Regions from separate parts of the Burkholderia crassaminum genome, predicted to be linked through region 1. Evidence: predicted binding sites of a transcription regulator. Region 1 holds the regulator's gene; each other region holds the start of a gene.

What was found. Region 1 encodes HrcA, which represses chaperone genes, less so after heat shock. Its sites were predicted from a motif close to TTAGCACTCNNNNNNNNNGAGTGCTAA; they were not measured.
Region 2: a site for HrcA is predicted at 1,492-1,518, ahead of ACPTTF_RS04300 (co-chaperone GroES). Genes of this name have one in related genera too.
Region 3: a site for HrcA is predicted at 1,826-1,852, ahead of rpoH (RNA polymerase sigma factor RpoH). Genes of this name have one in related genera too.
Region 4: a site for HrcA is predicted at 1,127-1,153, ahead of groES (co-chaperone GroES). Genes of this name have one in related genera too.

Annotation. Positions count from the first base shown of each region.
Region 1 covers NZ_OZ183799.1:785,190-788,289, reverse strand. The annotation lists gene hemH (ferrochelatase) at 1-608, opposite strand, end outside; gene hrcA (heat-inducible transcriptional repressor HrcA) at 756-1,778, opposite strand; gene ACPTTF_RS03590 (NAD kinase) at 1,910-2,812, shown strand; gene recN (DNA repair protein RecN) at 2,832-3,100, shown strand, end outside.
Region 2 covers NZ_OZ183799.1:949,965-953,064, forward strand. The annotation lists gene ACPTTF_RS04295 (response regulator transcription factor) at 1-606, shown strand, start outside; gene ACPTTF_RS04300 (co-chaperone GroES) at 1,592-1,885, shown strand; gene groL (chaperonin GroEL) at 1,932-3,100, shown strand, end outside.
Region 3 covers NZ_OZ183799.1:3,292,473-3,295,572, forward strand. The annotation lists gene leuA (2-isopropylmalate synthase) at 1-413, shown strand, start outside; gene ACPTTF_RS15290 (nuclear transport factor 2 family protein) at 557-940, opposite strand; gene ACPTTF_RS15295 (acyloxyacyl hydrolase) at 986-1,555, opposite strand; gene rpoH (RNA polymerase sigma factor RpoH) at 1,915-2,850, shown strand.
Region 4 covers NZ_OZ183800.1:2,933,048-2,936,147, forward strand. The annotation lists gene ACPTTF_RS30170 (lipase family protein) at 1-1,043, shown strand, start outside; gene groES (co-chaperone GroES) at 1,186-1,476, shown strand; gene groL (chaperonin GroEL) at 1,489-3,100, shown strand, end outside.

The DNA of each region.
Region 1 (3,100 bases):
AAGTCCGGCCGGCCGTGCTGCGCCCAATACTGGCGCACCTGCTCGGCCAGCGCGTGGATATAGGCCGGATGGTCGGCGTAGTGCCGCACCGTGCGCACTTCCGGCTGGTTGCGCATGCGCGCGAGCGCGTCGAATGCAGCGTCGAATGCGGTGGCCGTGGTCGACGCCGAGTATTGCGGATACATCGGCATCAGCAGCACGCGCTCGACGCCGGCGCGCTTGAACTGCGCGAGCGCGTGCGCAATGTTCGGACTGCCGTAGCGCATCGCGTAGTCGACCTGCACTTGATAACCGTTCGACGCGAGCAGGTACCGCACGCTGTCGGTCTGGCGCTCGGTGTGCACGCGCAGCGGCGAGCCCTCGGGCATCCAGACGGCCGCGTATTTTTTCGCGGACGCGCGGCCGCGCAGCGGCAGGATCAGCGTGCGCAGCAGCACCTGCCAGACGGCCTGTGGAATCTCGACGACCCGCGGATCCGACAGGAATTCGGCCAAATAGCGCCGCACGGCGCGCGGCGTGGGCGCGTCGGGCGTGCCGAGATTGATCAGCAGCACGCCGATGCGATGGGCGGCCGCGGTGGTCGAAGGCGGCTCAAGATCGAAACGCATGGGCAAGAACGTGCTCGGGGCACGGGACCGGACGGCTCTCAATTATAGCGGGCCGCCTCGCGCCGGTCGGCTGGCCGTTCGGCCGACTGTCGGCTCACGCGGTGCCGCGGCACGATGACGGGGCGGGATCGGGCTGGCGATTGCGGGCTACTGCTGGCTCAGCGTGAGCGACAGCAGGCGCGCGGTGATGTCGACGATCGGTATCACGCGGTTGTACGCCATGCGTGTCGGGCCGATCACGCCGAGCGTGCCGACGATCTGCCCGTTCACCTCGTAAGGCGCGGTAACCACGCTCATTTCCTCGATCGGCACGAGCGTCGATTCTCCGCCGATGAAGATCTGCACGCCCTGGGCGTGGCTCGACACGTCGAGCAGTTGCAGGAGGCCCGTCTTTTGGTCGAATACGTCGAACAGCTTGCGCAGCCGGGCCATGTCGGACGAGAGATCCGCCACCTCGAGCAGGTTGCGCTCGCCGGAAATCAGCACGGTGTCCTCGGTGTCAGGCACCTCGGTGCTGGCCGTCACCGCCAGATGCATCAGCGCGGTCATGTCGCCGCGCAACTGGTCGATCTCGTCGCGCAGGCGGCGGCGCACCTCGTCGAACGACAGGCCGGCGAAATGCGCGTTGATGTAGTTGGACGCCTCGGTCAGTTGCGACGGCGAGTAATCGCGCGGCGTCGCGAGCATCCGGTTCTGCACGTCGCCCTCGGGCGTGACGATGATCAGCAGGATGCGCTTGTCCGACAGGCGCATGAACTCGATCTGCTTGAACACGTGGCTGCGGCGCGGCGTCAGCACGACGCCCGCGAACTGCGACAGGTTCGACAGCACGCTCGCGGCGGCCGCCACGACCCGCTGCTGCGGCTCGCCGGCCTGCAGCGTGTTCTGCACCTGCCGCGCGACGGCCTCGGCGTCGATCGGCGTCTCGACCGTCAGCATCGTGTCGACGAACAGCCGGTAGCCGCGCGGCGTCGGCACGCGGCCGGCCGACGTGTGCGGGCTCGACACGAGGCCGAGCTCCTCCAGGTCGGACATCACGTTGCGGATCGTCGCCGGGCTCAGCTCGAGCCCGGAGTAACGGGACAACGTGCGCGATCCGACTGGCTGACCGTCGGCGATATACCGTTCGATCAGGGTTTTCAGGAGGGTTCGTGCGCGAGGATCTAGCATGGTGGAAAATTTTAGCGCAACCGCGCGACCGCGGCGAGTGGCGTCGGCCACCGATGCGCGGGCCGGCCCGATCCGGCCCCGCCAGCGCACAGCCGGTTCTTTTCGTCAACGAGCTATGGTGTAATGCCGGCATGAAAACCGGTAATCAGTTCAACACTGTCGCGCTCGTCGGCCGGAGCAACACGCCCAACATCGTCGAGCCGCTCGCCACGCTGGCCGCCTGCATCGCCAAGCGGGGCTTCGAGGTCGTCTTCGAAGCCGAGACCGCGCGCGAGATCGGCATCACCGGCTACCCGGCGCTGACACCGGCCGAAATCGGGGCGCGCGCCGACGTGGCGGTCGTGCTGGGCGGCGACGGGACAATGCTCGGCATCGGCCGTCAGCTCGCGCCGTACAAGACACCGCTGATCGGGATCAACCACGGGCGGCTCGGCTTCATCACCGATATCGCGGCGGCCGACATGCAGGCGCTCGTCCCGGTGATCCTGTCGGGCAAGTTCGAGCGCGAGGAGCGCTCGCTGCTCGAGGCCCGGATCATGCGCGACGGCGAACCGATCTACCACGCGCTCGCGTTCAACGACGTCGTCGTGAACCGCAGCGGCTTCTCCGGGATGGTCGAGCTGCGCGCATCGGTCGACGGCCGGTACATGTACAACCAGCGTTCGGACGGCCTGATCGTCGCCACGCCGACCGGCTCGACCGCCTACGCGCTGTCGTCGGCCGGCCCGATCCTCCATCCGCAGCTGCAGGGTATCGTGCTCGTGCCGATCGCGCCGCACGCGCTGTCGAACCGGCCGATCGTGCTGCCCGACGATTCGAAAATCGCGATCCAGATCGTCGGCGGGCGCGACGTCAACGTGAATTTCGACATGCAGTCGTTCACCGCACTCGAGCTGAACGACACGATCGAGGTGCGCCGCTCGAAGCACACGGTGCCGTTCCTGCACCCGGTCGGCTACAGCTATTTCTCGACGCTGCGCAAGAAGCTGCACTGGAACGAACACGCCTCGAACGAAGACGACAAGGCGTCCTGACGCCACTCCGCCCGACACCATGCTCCGCCACCTCTCGATCCGCGACTTCGTCATCGTCGCCGCGCTCGATCTCGAATTCGACAGCGGCTTTTCCGTCTTTTCCGGCGAAACCGGCGCCGGGAAATCGATCCTGATCGACGCCCTCGCCCTCGCCCTCGGCGAACGTTCCGACGCGAGCGTCGTGCGCACCGGCTGCGGCCGCGCCGACATCACCGCCGAATTCACGCCGCACGACCGTGTCGCGCGCTGGCTCGACGAACACGCGTTCGACACCGAGGACACCGTGAT
Region 2 (3,100 bases), 160 kb from region 1:
TTGTTGCACTGGATTCGAGCTAATCTTGGGGACGCGCCCGTCGTGTTATTTCTGGCGGCGAGAACACTTGAGGCGGATATTGCCGCTGCGCTGGATGCCGGGGCCGATGAGTACATAGGTAAGCCATTTCGTGAGATCGAGTTGGTAGCTCGAATCAATGCGCTGCTGCGTCGAAATGGTCGCAATAAAAAGGCCGATAATAGAGTCGAGGTTGGGGCGTATGTTGTGAATCCGCTGATGCGCACGATAACCCTGCACGGTAAAAACATTGATTTGACTGCGAAGGAATTTTCCTTGGCGAATTGCCTGTTCAATAATCTCGGAAGCGTGGTTTCCCGAGATTTCTTGTCGACGCTGGCATGGGGGCGGGCACTGGATGGCACGTCGCGGAGCCTTGACACGCATATCTATCGACTTCGTCAGAAATTGGCGCTTCGTCCGGAAAACGGCTTTCAATTGAGCGCGGTGTATACGCACGGTTATCGGCTCGATATGGTCGACGATTTCTCGATGGCGGGGAATTTCATGGCCCCTGGGCAGGTCGCACGGGGTGCGATGGCTGAACTGCAGGAGCCGCTTCCGAGTTGCTTCAAAAATGCCGCGTGATTCGTCCGGCTAATGGGGGGGAGTGAAAGTGATTCGAGAGGCTCCTTGTGACGATTTGACGAGCGACATCCTCGTGACTTGACCCTGCGACAAGACGAACTTGATGGTTGATCTGTCGACGACCGGATCGTTCGGATCTTGCACGGCGCCAAGATTCGGGGCGGGCTGGCGAAGGATCGGTGCGAGCGCCCCGATGTTGCGGGGCAGAAGTTTGATCGTGGACGCAGCAAGCTCGGCGAAATGAAAGGGGGGCGACGTGCGTCGGCGCGGGACGTTCGAATCGGAGCGCGATCGGTTGGAGGTGCCCGATGTCACGACCCGGTCCGGTGCACGGCTCTCGCACGGCAGCGCATTTTGACCATCTTGCCTACAGGTGGTTTTTGGGGGGCTTTCTCATGGTTGACCGGCCGACGTCGCTCGGGAGGTGACACTCGTCCTTCCGACTACGTGTGGTCGATGGGGCAGTACAAGGCTGCCCGTCAACCGTCGATTGCGGCGTGACAAGACGACAAACTGCTCCAATCCTCCGTCGAGGGCGTCGTGACGAGCTTCCGCGCCTTGATCGTCGTCACACGCTTGCGCCCCATTTGTTCTGACAGGGCTCGCTGGGGATGTACGGGAATCCCCGAGGTGTCGCGGCCGGTGCTGCATAGCCACGGCGACGGACCGAACAGGCGACTCTCGGTATCCTCCTGAATACCGCCGCCGGCGCACGTGTTTTTTCTAAGTCATTGTTTTTGCGTGATATATTTTCGCGCATCCTGCCTCTTCCGCGTCGCGTCACGTTCAATTTCAAGCGATCGAAGCTCAGCGCCGGGCGCCCCTCGCCGCCCCGAAAATTCCTCCGGCGCCCCTTCTTGAATTTGTCAAAACCCGTCCATATAATTAGCACTCGCTGCACGAGAGTGCTAACAATTCTCTGCCGGGCGATTTGCCGGGCAGATTCCCTAAGCGTTCTTCAATCTCAGTCAAGAGAGGAGTGAATATGAACCTTCGTCCTTTGCACGATCGCGTGATCGTCAAGCGCCTGGATCAGGAAACCAAGACCGCCTCGGGCATCGTGATCCCCGAAGCCGCTGCTGAAAAGCCGGATCAAGGCGAGATCCTCGCGGTTGGCCCGGGCAAGCGTGACGACAAGGGTGCACCGATCGCGCTCGACGTGAAGGTCGGCGATCGCGTCCTGTTCGGCAAGTACGCAGGCCAGACCGTGAAGGTCGACGGCCAGGAACTGCTGGTCATGCGCGAAGAAGACATCATGGCCGTGGTCAACGCTAACTAAGCGTTCCTCGACGGTACATATTCCCAAGAATTCAAGGAGTTAGAAGATGGCAGCTAAAGACGTCGTATTCGGCGATTCCGCCCGTTCGAAGATGGTCGAAGGCGTGAACATTCTCGCCAACGCAGTCAAGGTCACGCTGGGTCCGAAGGGCCGCAACGTGGTGCTCGAGCGCAGCTTCGGCGGCCCGACGGTCACCAAGGACGGTGTGTCGGTCGCGAAGGAAATCGAGCTGAAGGACAAGCTCCAGAACATGGGCGCGCAAATGGTCAAGGAAGTTGCTTCCAAGACCAGCGACAACGCAGGCGACGGCACGACGACGGCAACCGTCCTCGCGCAATCGATCGTTCGCGAAGGCATGAAGTACGTCGCATCGGGCATGAACCCGATGGACCTGAAGCGCGGCATCGACAAGGCAGTCGCAGCGGCTGTCGAAGAGCTGAAGAAGATCAGCAAGCCGTGCACGACGAACAAGGAAATCGCACAGGTCGGCTCGATCTCGGCGAACAGCGATTCGTCGATCGGCGATCGCATCGCTGAAGCGATGGACAAGGTCGGCAAGGAAGGCGTGATCACCGTCGAAGACGGCAAGTCGCTGGCTGACGAACTCGACGTCGTCGAAGGCATGCAATTCGACCGCGGCTACCTGTCGCCGTACTTCATCAACAACCCGGACAAGCAAGTCGCCGTCCTCGACAACCCGTTCGTGCTGCTGCACGACAAGAAGGTGTCGAACATCCGTGACCTGCTGCCGGTACTCGAGCAAGTCGCAAAGGCTGGCCGTCCGCTGCTGATCATCGCTGAAGACGTCGAAGGCGAAGCGCTCGCGACGCTGGTCGTCAACAACATCCGTGGCATCCTGAAGACCGTCGCGGTCAAGGCACCGGGCTTCGGCGATCGTCGCAAGGCGATGCTGGAAGACATCGCGATCCTGACCGGCGGTCAAGTCGTCGCGGAAGAAACCGGCCTGACGCTCGAGAAGGCAACGCTGGCAGAACTGGGCCAGGCGAAGCGCATCGAAGTGGGCAAGGAAAACACGACGATCATCGACGGCGCAGGCGAAGCCGTGAACATCGAAGCACGCGTGAAGCAAGTGCGCGCGCAAATCGAAGAAGCGACGTCGGACTACGACCGTGAAAAGCTGCAAGAGCGCGTGGCCAAGCTGGCCGGCGGCGTAGCAGTGATCAAGGTCGGTGCTGCGACCGAAGTCGAAATGAA
Region 3 (3,100 bases), 2.5 Mb from region 1:
CGCTTGCCGACGCGTCCGGCGAGGAAGTGACGGGCGACGCGATCTGCGCGCTGTTCGCGCGCGAATTCTTCGACACCGACGGGCCGGCCGCGCGTCACGGCAACGGCGCGCGCTGGCAGAACCGCGAGATCGCGGCGGCGCCCACGGCGGACACGGCGCCAGACGATGTCGTGCGACGTTTGGCCGCGGCATTCGCGGCGGCCGCCGGCGCCGCGATCGACGTCGCGTCGTGCGAACACGCGCGCACGACTGACGGACGGATCGCGGTATCGGTGGGCTGCCGGGTCGGCGATGCGCCGCTGCGGCACGGTGTCGGCGTGCACGCCGATGCGGCGGGCGCCGCGCTCGATGCGCTCGTCAGCGCGATCAACCGCTCGGCCTGGCACTGCGCGGATCGCCGCGCGGCGGCCTGACGGCCAGTTTCCGATTCAGGGTTCAAACGTCAGCGAGCGAGGCGTGACCGCCCGTGCGCCGCGCGATCCGCGCTGCACGAGGCGACAAAAAGCGGCCCAGAAGGCCGCTTCGGTCGAGACATGAAAAGGAGCGCCACAAGTGCTCATGTCTCGGTTGCGCACCGCGTCGCCTGCCACGCGAACAGGCTCCAGCGGCCCTGTTGGTGGGTATGGACGGAGGTATACGCAATCGGAAAGACCAGGCCGCCGTTGTTCGTTTCCATCTCGATCAACGCGCGCCCGGTGACGACGCAGGTTTCATCGCCGACGGGCAGCACGTCCTGCGACTGGATTTCGATCTGGCGATAGCGGCGGCGGCCGGCGACGATGGCGTCGATGAACTGCTGCTTGGTTTCGCGTTTGCCGTTGGTGTGCACGAAGAACACCTTGTCCGACAAAAGCGCGTCGAGCGCCTCGCCGTCCCCGTCCACCATCGCCCGGAACCGATCGCGCTCGAGCGCGCGGATCGCATCGACCACCTTCGTCATCGCCTGACTCCTCGGCAACGCGCACGCCGTGCGCGGGCGTGCGGATCAGAAGTTGTACTGCACGTAGAACTGGTGGAAATTTATACCAGGATTCGGCTCTTTGATACCCGCGTTAGACACATGTTCAAAACGGTAGCCGACCTGATACTGTTGCCGTTGGCCGAACTGCACGCCTACCCCGGCAGTCGGCGCGAACTGGAACGCGGTCCCCATCGAGAAACGATCCGAGATCGTCGGATGCGTCAGCAGCCGGACGCCGCCGCCGGCCTCGATGAACGGGCGGATCTCCCCGGCGCTCTTGATGAAACGGAACATCGGCGTCACGCCGAATTCGCCGATGCTGCTGTGGACGTTGCCGCCTGTGTGCCAGTAGCCGGCGTGCCCTTCCACAACGAACGCGAAGTGCCAGCCGCCAATTTCCCACCAGTTCCAGCCCGGATCCCACACCACGCCGAGATCGCCCTTGTCGACCCCGTGGCGATCCGAAAAACCGCCGCCCGCCTGAATCCCCCATCGATCCGCGCATGCCGCACCCGATCCGCCCAGAAGGGACGCCGCCAGCATCGCGTGCAGCGCAAGCCGGCTGCGGGGCCGGCGATTCTTCTTATTGTTCATCTGACACTCCAACTTTGTGGGTTGAATGGAGCCTGCCGCTTCGGCCGGCTCGAGCGAACTGAATGGTATGGTAAAGGACTTTTCGGATCGGCATCACAAAGCGAAATGACTTCCTTCCAAAACGACAAAAATTAAAATCGTCTACTGATTACCATCAGAAACAACGGCTTACGGAACTTCGCTTTGCCTCCGTTGTCGCAGATTAGACTATCGACTCGACTAACTCGATAGAAAAACGGGAACTCCGATGCCCACGCTTGCTCTAAGGAATTAGCACTCGGCTTGCGGGAGTGCTAAGATGGCCCACGGAATTTCATTCGAGACCGGGGGTTTGTCCCTGATTCCAAAGGAGTTTTTTAGTGAGCAACGCCCTGACCCTCCCGAACACCCTGAGCCCGACGCCGGCCAAGGCCGAATCGGCAGGCTCGCTGGCGCTCGCAGCCCAATCGATGTTGCCGGGCCAGCTTGGCAACATCGACGCGTATATCCAGGCCGTGAATCGCATTCCGCTGCTGACGGCCGAAGAGGAACGCCAGTACGCAACCGAATTCCGTGAAGGCAACAATCTCGACTCGGCACGCCGCCTCGTGCTGTCGCACCTGCGGCTCGTCGTGTCGATCGCGCGCAACTATCTCGGCTACGGCCTGCCGCACGGCGACCTGATCCAGGAAGGCAACATCGGCCTGATGAAGGCCGTGAAGCGCTTCGATCCGGCCCAGAACGTGCGTCTCGTGTCGTACGCGATCCACTGGATCAAGGCCGAGATTCACGAGTACATCCTGCGCAACTGGCGCACGGTGAAGGTCGCGACGACGAAGGCGCAGCGCAAGCTGTTCTTCAACCTGCGCAGCCACAAGAAGGGCCTGCAGGCGATGACGCCCGAGGAAATCGACGGCCTCGCGAAGGAACTCAACGTCAAGCGCGAAGACGTGACCGAAATGGAAACGCGCCTGTCGGGCGGCGATATCGCGCTCGAAGGGCAGGTCGAAGACGGCGAGGAGTCGTACGCGCCGATCGCCTACCTGGCCGACTCGCACAACGAACCGACCGCCGTGCTCGCCGCGCGTCAGCGCGACACACTGCAGACGGACGGCATCGCGCAGGCACTCGACGCGCTCGACGCGCGCAGCCGCCGCATCATCGAGGCGCGCTGGCTGCACGTCGACGACGACGGCTCGGGCGGCTCGACGCTGCACGATCTCGCCGCCGAGTTCGGCGTGTCGGCGGAACGCATCCGCCAGATCGAAGCGAGCGCGATGAAAAAGATGCGCACTGCCCTCGCCGAATACGCATAAATCCCGGCGATTTAGAGCGCCTCATCGAAAACCGCTGCCCGACCGGCAGCGGTTTTTTTTCGTCCGTCTTTTCCGCTGATTTTCATTCGCTTCGCCGCTACTTTCCTCACTCGTTTCTGCGCCGATTAATTGACCTGATTCGTCAGGAAATAGGCAGTTTGCGGGCCCCTTCCGCATAACCTTGATCTGCCTCAAGTTTCGGCCCGTGTTTCGCGACGGTCTGCCGCAGCGCAACACTCGGCATCGGAAA
Region 4 (3,100 bases), on a different replicon from region 1:
AGCTGCGCATCCTCTATGCGTCGACCGACGGTGTCGGCGGCCACACGCCGATCGCCGTGTCGGGTGCGCTGTTCGTGCCGCGCGGCACGCCACCCGCCGGCGGCTGGCCGATCGTCGCGTGGGCGCACGGCACGTTCGGGATGGCCGATATCTGCGCGCCGTCGTGGTTTGGCCGCTCGTATCGCGACGTGCGCTACCTGAACGCATGGCTTCAGCAGGGGTTCGCGGTCGTCGCGACCGATTATCAGGGGCTCGGCACGCCGGGCCCGAATCCGCAGCTCAACAACCGCTCGAACAGCTACACGCTGCTCGACAGCGTGCGCGCGGTGCTCGGCGGCGTGCCGGGCCTCGCGAACGAGGTTGTGCTCGTCGGCCAGTCGCAAGGCGGCTCGGCCGTGTTCGCGGCGGCCGGCTACGCGAGCGCCTATGCGCCCGAACTCGCGATCCGCGCGACCGTTGCCACCGGAACGATCTACAACGCATCGCCCGCCACGCTCGCGTCGCTGCCGAAGTTCGACAGTGCGTACCGGCGCGATCCCGAGCGCGTCGACCCGACGCTCGCGTACCAGTTTTACTCGGTGCTGTCCGCGCAGCAGATCGACCCGTCGCTGCGTGCGGACGAAGTGCTGACCGACCAGGCGCTGCCGATCCTCGAACAGGCGCGCACCAGTTGCCTCGCGTCGCTCGAGGACGATGCCGCGCTCGCGCACCTCACGCACGCGAACACCGTGAAGCCCGGCGGCGATGCACGGCTGAAGGCGTGGTGGGACGCGTACCTGACGTACCCGACGCTGAAGATCGCCACGCCCGTCTTCATCGGCGCGGGCGCGGACGACGGGCTCGCGCCGCTCGAACTCGCGCTCGCGAAGGATGCATGCGCGGCCGGCACGACGGTCGAAGCGCACCTGTACGCGGGCCGCGAACACAACGGCACCGTGAACGCGTCGCTCGCCGATTCGATCCCGTTCGTGAAGCGCGTGCTCGCCGGCGAGACGATCCGCCCGGTCTGCACGCCCGCCGCGCAGCAGGCTGTGTCGCAGTAGCGGGCGCCACGCGCTTTGCACGACGGCGCGAATGCATTTCCGAATCCGTTATTGGATCGCGCCGCCGCGCATTTTTATACTCGTCAGCACTCTCTTCCAAAGAGTGCCAGCCAATTTCGACAGATCAGCACAGGACGAACAAATGAGCCTACGCCCCTTGCACGACCGCGTGATCGTGAAGCGACTCGACCAGGAAACCACCACCGCGTCGGGCATCGTGATCCCCGACAGCGCCGCGGAAAAGCCCGACCAGGGTGAAGTGATCGCCGTCGGCCCCGGCCGCAAGGATGCGGACGGCCAGCGCATCGTGCTCGACCTGCAGGTCGGCGAGCGCGTGCTGTTCGGCAAGTACGCGGGCCAGGCCGTCAAGGTGGACGGCAACGAGTTTCTCGTGCTGCGCGAGGAAGACATCGTCGCAGTCGTCAATCAATAACGGAGCGCAATCATGGCAGCGAAGGAAATCATTTTCAGCGACGTCGCACGTGCGAAGCTGACGGAAGGCGTGAACATTCTCGCGAACGCAGTGAAGGTCACGCTCGGGCCGAAGGGCCGCAACGTCGTGCTCGAACGCAGCTTCGGCGCACCGGTCGTCACGAAGGACGGTGTGTCGGTCGCGAAGGAAATCGAACTCGCCGACAAGCTGCAGAACATCGGCGCGCAGCTCGTGAAGGAAGTCGCGTCGCGCACCAGCGATGCGGCCGGCGACGGTACCACGACGGCCACCGTGCTCGCGCAGGCGATCGTCCGCGAAGGCCAGAAGTACGTCGCGGCCGGGCTCAATCCGCTCGACCTGAAGCGCGGCATCGACAAGGCCGTCGCCGCGGCCGTCGAAGAGCTGAAGAAGATCAGCCGGCCGACCACCACGAGCAAGGAAATCGCGCAGGTCGCGACGATCTCCGCAAACGGCGAGGAGTCGATCGGCCAGCGCATCGCGGAAGCGATCGACCGCGTCGGCAAGGAAGGCGTGATTACCGTCGAGGACGGCAAGTCGCTCGCGGACGAGCTCGATGTCGTCGAGGGGCTGCAGTTCGATCGCGGCTACCTGTCGCCGTACTTCATCAACAATCCCGACAAGCAGATCGCCGAGATCGAAAGCCCGTACATCCTGCTGCACGACAAGAAGATCTCGAACATCCGCGACCTGCTGCCGGTGCTCGAACAGGTCGCGAAATCGGGCCGGCCGCTGCTGATCATCGCGGAAGATGTCGAAGGCGAAGCGCTCGCGACGCTGGTCGTCAACAACATCCGCGGGATCCTGAAGACGGTGGCCGTGAAGGCGCCGGGCTTCGGCGACCGCCGCAAGGCACTGCTCGAAGACATCGCGATCCTGACCGGCGGGCAGGTGATCGCCGAGGAAACGGGCCTGACGCTCGAAAAGGCGACGCTGGCTGAACTCGGCCAGGCGAAGCGCATCGAGGTCGGCAAGGAAAACACGACCGTGATCGACGGCGCGGGCGATGCGAAGAACATCGAGGCGCGCGTGAAGCAGATCCGCGTGCAGATCGAGGAAGCGACGTCGGACTACGACCGCGAGAAACTGCAGGAACGCGTCGCGAAGCTCGCGGGCGGTGTGGCGGTCATCAAGGTCGGCGGTGCCACCGAGATCGAAGTGAAGGAAAAGAAGGACCGCGTCGACGACGCGCTGCACGCCACGCGCGCGGCCGTCGAGGAAGGCATCGTGCCGGGCGGCGGTGTCGCGCTGATCCGCGTGCGGCAGGCGATCCGCGAACTGCAGGGCGTGAACGCCGACCAGAACGCGGGCATCAAGATCGTGCTGCGCGCGCTCGAGGAACCGCTGCGCCAGATCGTCGCGAACGCAGGCGAGGAAGCGAGCGTCGTCGTCGCGAAGGTGGCCGAAGGCTCGGGCAACTTCGGGTACAACGCGCAGACGGGCGAATACGGCGACCTCGTCGAGTCGGGCGTGCTCGACCCGACCAAGGTCACGCGCACGGCACTGCAGAACGCGGCGTCGGTCGCGGGGCTGCTGCTGACGACCGATGCCACCGTGTTCGAAGCGCCGAAGGATGCGGCACCGGCGGCAGCGCCGGGCGGCCCGG